Regions from separate parts of the Hahella aquimaris genome, predicted to be linked through region 1. Evidence: predicted binding sites of a transcription regulator. Region 1 holds the regulator's gene; the other holds the start of a gene.

Region 1 (4,429 bases):
GATCGGCGCCCTCGCCTATCGTCACCAGAAAGACAAGGCCGTAGCGCTGAAGACCGGGCTTTATCTGGCCCAGGGCGGCGAATTCGGTTTCGCCCTGTTCGCACTGGGCGAGAAATTCCAGCTGATATCCAAACAAGCCGGCGCGGTGGTGATCACCACCGTCATTCTAAGCATCTCCCTGACGCCCTGGCTGATGAATCTGGCGCGCTACCTCAGCGCACGCTTCCCCTCAGATAAAGGTCAGAGCGTCGCCCAGACCCGCGTGGAAGCGTTGACCGACGCCTGTTCCGAATTGGAAGGACACGCCATTGTCTGCGGTTTCGGTCGGGTCGGACAAACCGTCGCCCGCTTCATGCGCCGCAGCAATTTGCCCATGACCGCCGTGGACAAAGACCCTGTAAGGGTAAAAGAGGCCGCGGCCGCTGGTGAACCTGTGCACTACGGCGACTCCGAACGTCTGGATATTCTCAAGGCGCTGGGTCTGGAGCGCGCGCGGCTGCTGATCATTACCTATGCCGATGTGGACAAGAGCCTGGCGGTCATTCGCAAAGTCCGCTCCACCGGCTCCAATGTGCCTATCCTGGTGCGCACGGCGGATGATTCCAAAATGCCGTTGCTACTGGAAGCAGGAGCAACGGAGATCGTACCGGAGACGCTGGAGGCCAGCTTGATGTTGGTGACTCAAGTGCTTACTCTTATGGGCGCGCCGGCCAGGAAGATTCATCGTCAAATTGAGGAAGTGCGCCGTAGCCGCTACAAAATGCTACACGGTTATTACCCGGGTATTAACTCCCAGTTGGTAGGCGCCGACGGTACGCCGCTGGAAAAACTGCATGCGCTGACGCTGCCGGATGGCGCTTACAGCTGCCATCGCTCTCTGGGGCAAATGAAGCTGGCGGCCTGTAATGTCGACAGTATTCGGCGCGGAGATGAGGAGTTCTTCGACCCCTCCGGCGATTTTATTCTGCAGCCCGGCGATACGCTGATTCTGCATGGTTCGGCGGATCAGGTCGAACAGGCGGAAAACAAGTTGCTGGGCGGCTGAACTTGAACGCAGTTGCAAACCATATACTAGATCAGGATTCTGTTTGGCTATGAAATCCCAAGGGCGTCCACTTCCATCCCTGGCGGAGCAAATCAAGGCGAAATTGCCGGTTTATATCGATCTCACGCGACTGAACCGTCCTATCGGAACTTACCTGTTGCTCTGGCCAACGCTTTGGGCGCTATGGCTGGCCTCAGAGGGCGCCCCCTCCATCAAGAACCTGTTCATCTTTGTCGTCGGCGTTCTGCTTATGCGCTCTGCTGGTTGCGTCATCAACGACTACGCCGACCGCCGTATAGACATGCACGTCGAGCGTACAAAAGGCCGTCCATTTGCGCAGAACCGGGTGACGGAAAAAGAGGCTCTCACCTTGTTCGGCGTTCTGGTTGGCGTTTCTTTCATACTGGTGCTGTTCACCAACGCCCTGACGATTTATCTTTCCGCTGGAGCGCTGGCGCTGGCATCTACTTACCCCTTCATGAAGCGCCATACTTACCTGCCCCAGGTCGTACTGGGCGCGGCCTTCGCCTGGGGCATCCCCATGGCTTTCGCCGCAGAACTGGACGCTGTGCCGCAGCAGGCATGGCTGCTGTATACCGCAACGGTGGTATGGACCGTCGCCTATGACACCATGTACGCCATGGCGGATCGGGAAGACGACCTCAAAATCGGGGTGAAGTCCACCGCCATTCTATTTGGAGAGGCTGATCGCGCCGCGGTGGCGGGCCTGCAGGTATTGACGCTGGGCATCCTGTTCATGGTTGGCGCGCAATACGAACTGGGCGTTTACTACCAAGTTTCTCTGATCGTCGCCGCCGTGCTGTTTGTATATCAACAGCACCTGATTCGCGACCGCAGTTCCCAGCACTGTTTCAAGGCGTTCCTTAACAATCACTGGGTCGGCGCCGCCGTATTTCTTGGCCTGGCGCTGGAGTTTGTCTTCCGTCTCTAAGCCCGTCCCGCCTTGCTTTCAGCCCGACCGAGAGCGGCCGGGCTCATTTCCATCACATTAATTAAGCGCCTGTCATATACTTGTAACAAAACGCCGTTGTAATAATTCGGCAATCGAGTATTCAAAAAGGTGTTTTGCATGGCAAGCAAACAAGTTCTCATTGTGGACGATGAGCCCGCCATCCGGGAAATGATCGCAGTCGCTCTGGAAATGGCTGACTATGACTATCTGGAGGCCGGGGATGCGCGGGAAGCGCATGCGCTGATCATTGATCAGAAGCCGGACCTCATACTGCTGGACTGGATGCTTCCCGGCGTCAGCGGCATTGAATTCGCACGCCGATTAAAGCGTGACCAAAACACCTCGGAAATCCCTCTCATCATGCTCACCGCCAAAACCGAAGAGGACAACAAAGTCCAGGGTCTGGAAGTGGGCGCGGACGATTACATCACCAAGCCATTCTCCCCCAGAGAACTGGTTGCGCGCCTGAAAGCGGTGCTGCGTCGCACCGCCGTACAAGGTATGGAGACCCCCATTGAAGTCGAAGGGCTGCGCCTCGATCCAGTGTGCCACCGCGTCACCGCCAAGGGCGATGCGCTCAACATGGGCCCCACGGAATACAAGCTCCTGCAGTTCTTTATGACCCATCAAGAACGGGTGTATACTCGCGGGCAGCTTCTGGATCAGGTATGGGGCGGCAACGTCTACGTGGAAGAACGCACGGTGGACGTGCATATTCGACGTTTACGCAAAGCACTGGAGCCCAGTCATCATCATCTGGTTCAAACCGTGCGTGGGACGGGCTATCGCTTTTCGACCCGAGCGCCATAAGCGCCGCGATCCGTCTTAAAAAATAAATAATTCCAAAAGAAGTATTCATAAAACGCATGCGCAATCACTGGCGTCATTATGTACGGCTACTGGTTTACAGTTTGCTGGGCTGTATCGTTGTCGGCCTTATTATCGGTTCGGTGGCCTGGGCGCTGGTGTTCGGTCTCACCGCCTATCTTGGTTGGACGCTCACCCAGGCGTTTCGCATGCACCGCTGGCTGTATCAGGCGAAAATGGAAGACCCTCCCGAGAGCCGTGGACTGTGGGGAGATCTGTTCGACGGGATTCATCGTCTTCAGGTTCAGCACTATCGCTCACGCGATCGCCTCCAAGCCATGATCGACCGCATCCAGGAGTCCACCAACGCCCTCAAAGACGCCGTCGTCATGACCAACAGCGAAGGCGCCATGGACTGGTGGAACCAATCCGCAGAGAAATTACTGGGCTTCAAGTACCCGACCGACCGGGGTCAGCTGATTTACAACCTGATCCGCACCCCCATTTTTAAACGCTATTTCACCTCCAAGAAATACCAGGAGCCGTTGATCCTCAACGCTCCCAATAATCCCAACTTGAAGTTACAGTTTCATATCACGTTGTTCGGGGAAGACGATCGTCTGCTATTGGTGCAGGACGTGACGCGCTTGTACCGCCTGGAAGAAATGCGACGCGACTTCGTTTCTAACGTATCGCATGAGCTACGTACGCCATTGACGGTCATATCCGGCTATCTGGAGACCCTCATTGACAACGCTGACGAATTGCCTCCGCGCTGGAATCGCGCCTTGAATCAGATGCAGCAACAAGCGCAGCGTATGGAAGCCTTGGTCAATGATTTACTGCTGTTGTCCCGCATTGAGAACGATGGCTCCAACTTCAAAGCTACATTGGTGGATGTAGACAGCATGTTGCGCGCCATTTGCGACGACGCACGCGCCCTGAGCCAGGAAAAAGGCCACCGCATAGAGCTGAGTCTGGATAGCCCAGCAGGACTTACCGGCAACGAAACGCAATTACACAGCGCCTTTTCCAATATCATTATGAATGCAGTGAAATACACACCTCCCAATGGCGAGATTCGGGTGCGCTGGTTCGAGGATAAGAAAGGCGTGCATTTCGCCGTAAGGGACAGCGGCATCGGCATCGATCCCCTGCATATTCCCAGACTGACGGAACGTTTTTACCGGGCTGACCCTTCAAGGGCTGCAGACACCGGCGGCACAGGCCTGGGACTTGCAATCGTCAAGCACGTCCTGATCAATCATGATGGCGAGCTGGAAATCACCAGCCACATCGGCGAAGGCAGCACCTTTACCTGCCATTTCCCGCGCAGTCGCATGGCTTCTGCGGAGGCGTTGGCGGAAGCCGAAGATGTCAGAGATTAAGCAGGTTTAGAATTTGGCGATAAACTTGGACAGCGACGCCATCTTATCCGGGTCTTCATCCACAAACCGAATAACGATGCTGATAAAGTCAGTGTCCACCCGCTTCTCCACCGCCTGCAGCATGTGCACGTAGCCGTTGATCCGCTCCAGAGTTTCGCCATCGTCGACTTCTATATCCACCACGGCAGGATCAAGAATCATCGGGAACTTCTGCCC
Region 2 (4,429 bases), 1.3 Mb from region 1:
ATGCCCCGTTCGCCCTGAGCCTGTCGAAGGGCTTCCCAGAGCGCCAAAGAAACCCCCGGTAGCCCAGACGCCTTTGCTTGAACCAAACAGCTAACCCTATACTCACCGGCGCAATAAAATACACAGGACGCAAGCAAGCGTGTGGAAGTTACTGAAGTACCTGTCTCTAACCGTTTTTATATTAGCGCTCCTGGCGGTGACGGCGCTGGCGTATTTATGGACGACCCGTGAACCGGATGAATGTTTTATTCCTGATCAATACAGCCTGCTAAGCTCCAAAGACACGAACGGCGACGCTTATCAGCTTTATTATGTCGTGGCGGGGTGGGCGGATAAGCTTGAGTTTTTGACACTGTATCGCGGCGACCTTGTTTACGATAAATGCGGTGGCGTTAGTTCCGAAGCCCTTGATAATGTTGATATCGACAGAGGACCCGAGGGCGCGGCGAATCAAGCGCCGACCAAAATTATTATTGAAGGCGAGCGGATACGTATTGAGTATGCGCCATTGAGCGAAACGATGACGCCTGTGTCTGAGTTGCCAGTCGAATGGCGACGTCCCTCGAAGAACGCGGAGAACTTATAGACGGGCTAGTACATGAACAAAAGAGTGACATTAAAAAGCGTCGGCGCTCTCCGCCGGCTGCGCGGAATGGCGGCCTTGTGCGCGCTGCTCTGGGCTGCGGCGACCTTTGGCGTTGAGAAAGACGTTGATCGACAAAAAGTACTGGCCTATGTGGAGAAGCTGAGTGAGATCAAGGCGCCGCAACAGGCCTTGGACTACTGGCGCACACTGGAGCCGGAATTGGGCGGAACGGATGGGCGTTATGAATACTGGCTGGGAAAAATCTACCAGGATCTGCAACAAAATGAAGCCGCGCTGCAGGCGTTTAACCAAAGCGTCAAACTTGATCCTGGCAATCGCTGGCCCTACGTAAAAATCGCCGAGATAGGAATCCAGCAAGGCGCCTACGAGGCGGTGGAATCACTGATGAATAAGCTCATCAACGCCTACCCCGACTGGTCTGTTCCTCCACTGATCCTGGCGCAGTCCTACTACGCCAGCGGACGCTATGACGACGCGGTGAAAGCCGTGACGTCCTCCCTGAAGATTGAGCTGACGCTGGAAGGCTACGTACTGCTGAGCAAAGCCGCACTGGAGACCCAAGACTACCTCACCGTCGTCCAAGCTGGCGTGACGGCGCAGGAAAGCGATCCACAACTGCAAAAAGACCCTGAGCTGTCCGAACGCATTGTACAGGCGCTGGTCGGGATGGAGCGTCGCGACAAAGCCGCCGTCTATCTTGATGGCCAGAAGTCCGCATTGTCTGCAGAGACGATTCGGGCGTTGCAGGAAAAATACGCGCTTAAGTAATTCCAGCCTCAGCAGTCCTGAGCTGCATGCACGCCTTGATAAGCGTTGATGCGGGCTTTTTCCAGGGCGTTGACGGCGCGCTCCACATCGCCGTGTTCAATAAACTGGCTGAAGATACGGATGGCGTCGTCAGCCATCTCTTTCGGAGTATCGCGGTCGAAGAATTGTGCGAAGCCGGCGCTCTTATGCAGTGCTTTGATGCCTTCCTTTACGAAGTAGGTATCTTGAGCCTGAGCGTCGACGTTGACTGGGATCATGAACAAACCGCTGGTAAGCAGCTCCTGAATGTCCGGACGCGCCAGAAAGGCTATCAGCTCGTTAGCATAGGGTTTGTTGGCGGCGGCTTTGCTGAGAAAAAAGACATCCGTGGGGGCGTCTTCGTAAGCCGGCACGTTTTCGGCGATGCGGGGAAAGGGGAGAAAGCGCATGGCTTCCTTAACTCTTTCCGGGATGTTGACGAGGGCGGTCTCGGCAAAATTCCCGGTTAGAGTGAAGACGGTTTTGCCCCGGTAGATTTCCGGGAACACGTCTCTCCAATCATGCTCCGCAGCGCCGGGAGAGAAATAACCGGCGTTGATCAACTCCGCCCATAACCGCATGACCTTAACGACCCTGTGATCCCAATAAGGCACGCAACCGCGGGTAAGCGCCTGATGAAAAGCCAGACCATTCAGGCGCAAGTCGATATAGTCGAACCAGCCGGCGGCGGGCCAGAAGTCTTTTGTGCCGATGCCGAAACAGTACACGTTTTGCTGTTTCAATACGCCGCAGACCTTTAACAGTTCGCTCCAGGTCTGCGGGGGCTCCAGATTGTACTGGGTCAGGGTGAGGGCGTTGTAGTAGAGCCCCCATTGATAGTACGCGAAGGGAATGGCGTAAACCCGTCCGTTATAGCTCACCGAGGCCTTGATGCCGGGCTTGAACTGCTCGTCCAGCTTCTCTTTGTTCCAGATAGCGCTGATATCCGCCACCAGATCTTTGCGCACCAGACGATAGAGGCGCTCCCCTGCGTTGCCGAAATAGATATCTGGCGCGTTGTCGCCGCCTTTCTCCAGCCAGGGCAGAGTGGAGAGCTTGAACGCCTCGTCGTATTTAGCGATGACCTCCACCTTGGCCCCCGGGTACAGCGCTTCAAAGCGGCGCACGGCTTCGGTGACGCCTTCGCGAGCGTCGCCGGAGGCGGTCAGCAGTCCCACGCCGAGTTTAAGAGGCTCCGCCGCTGTGGGGAGCCAGATCAGCAGACCGCAGATGGCCAGCAGGACGTGGTAGATCATTACAATTCCCTGTGACAAGAGTCTGTGTACGTAGCCGGTATGCAGTAAGTATATGCGGAGGTCGCCAATGTCGCCCGGACTCAGACAGGATCGCCGCAAAGTTGACGATTTTTCGGCGGCGCGCCGGCAGGGCGTTTAACTGATTGTTGAGGAATGAAATCTGTTTGTAACCCTGCTGTCACCTCTTTCCGGTATTTCTGGCCCACTGCGTTCTGAAGTGAACTCTGATGAGAAGAGGTTTGAGTATGTCCGACATAAAAAAATTCGAATTCGACAACTCCGGAATTGATCCAGTCACCAACTTTTCCGGAAACCGCCCTTTCGCTTCCGTGCTTGAAACCCGCATCGCCCGCCGCACCGTCATCAAGGGCGGCGTTAGCGCCGCGTTGGCGGGCATGCTTGGCGTGTCGCTGATCGGTTGCAGCAACGATAACGATGGCGGCGACCCAGATGACAACCAGGGCCCATTACTGGGCTTCACCGCGATCGCCACCAGCGTGGCCAATGAGGTGAAAGTAGCCGCCGGTTATACTGCGACGCCGTTCGTTCCCTGGGGCACGCCTTTGACCGGCGCGCTTCCTGACTATCTGGGCGATGGAACCAACACCGGCGCCGATCAGGAGCAACAGGTAGGCATGAACCATGACGGCATGCACTATTTCCCCATCGATGTGAAAGAGGGCGGCTCCAATTCCGAAGAAGGCCTGTTGGTGATGAACCACGAATACATCGAGCCGGACTTCCTGCACCCTGACGGCCCCACTGAAGTAGGCGGCGCCAGACCCCAGGACGAGGTGCGTAAAGAAGTGGCGGCTCACGGCGTCAGTGTTATTCACATCAAGAAAACCGCCGGCGTTTGGGATATCGTCCACGGTAGCCAGTACAACCGTCGCGTGACCGGCGCTACCGACATGGAGTTGCGCGGACCGGTGCGCGGAACCGACTATGCCGTCACCAAGCACAGCAACGACGGAACCCTGGCTCGCGGCACCCTGAATAACTGCTCCATGGGGTATACGCCTTGGGGCACCTATCTGGCCTGTGAAGAGAACTGGGCGGGCTACTTTAAGAGCGATGACGATCCCAAACCGCGCAACCTCTCCCGTTACGGGGTGGGAACCCGCTCCCGTTATGGTTGGGACACGGTGGCGGGCGTGGATGTATATGAACGTTTCGACGCCACCAGCAAAGGCGCCGGCGCTGCGGACGACTACCGCAATGAGCCCAACACCTATGGCTGGATCGTGGAAATCGATCCATTCGAACCGACCTCCACGCCGCAGAAGCGCACTGCGCTGGGCCGCTTCGGTCATGAAGGCATCATTTTCGGTCTGGTCGAAGAAGGCAAACCCATCGTTTGCTATTCCGGCGACGACTCCCGTTTTGAATACATCTATAAGTACGTGTCCAATCAAGCCTACTATGCAGACACCGCCAGCGGCGCGCTGCTGGACGACGGCAAGCTGTACGTAGCTAAATTTAACGATGACGGCAGCGGCGAGTGGCTGGAGCTGTCTCATGGCGTCAACGGCCTGACGGTGGACAATGGCTTTGCGGACCAGGCGGATATTCTGATCAATACCCGCACTGCGGCGGATTTCGTCGGCGCCACGCCCATGGATCGTCCTGAATGGGGCGCGGTGCATCCTACTACCGGCGAGGCGTACTTTACGCTCACCAACAATAGTCGACGCACCGAAGATCAGGTGAATGCGGCGAACCCACGCCCCAATAACCGATACGGCCATATCATTCGCTGGCGTGAGAGCAGCGATTCCGT

Evidence for each region. Region 1 encodes PhoB, which activates phosphate uptake and scavenging genes when phosphate is short. Its sites were predicted from a motif close to TGTCATANNNNTGTCANA; they were not measured.
Region 2: O5O45_RS27985 (PhoX family protein) is a predicted target of PhoB. The motif match lies at 2,815-2,832, and genes of this name have one in related genera.

The regions. Positions count from the first base shown of each region.
Region 1 covers NZ_CP132203.1:5,043,302-5,047,730, forward strand. Annotated here, with positions in the region: gene O5O45_RS22255 (monovalent cation:proton antiporter family protein) at 1-1,045, shown strand, start outside; gene ubiA (4-hydroxybenzoate octaprenyltransferase) at 1,095-1,997, shown strand; gene phoB (phosphate regulon transcriptional regulator PhoB) at 2,136-2,828, shown strand; gene phoR (phosphate regulon sensor histidine kinase PhoR) at 2,885-4,213, shown strand; gene O5O45_RS22275 (response regulator) at 4,220-4,429, opposite strand, start outside.
Region 2 covers NZ_CP132203.1:6,301,354-6,305,782, forward strand. Annotated here, with positions in the region: gene O5O45_RS27970 (hypothetical protein) at 140-586, shown strand; gene O5O45_RS27975 (tetratricopeptide repeat protein) at 599-1,375, shown strand; gene O5O45_RS27980 (ABC transporter substrate-binding protein) at 1,384-2,649, opposite strand; gene O5O45_RS27985 (PhoX family protein) at 2,895-4,429, shown strand, end outside.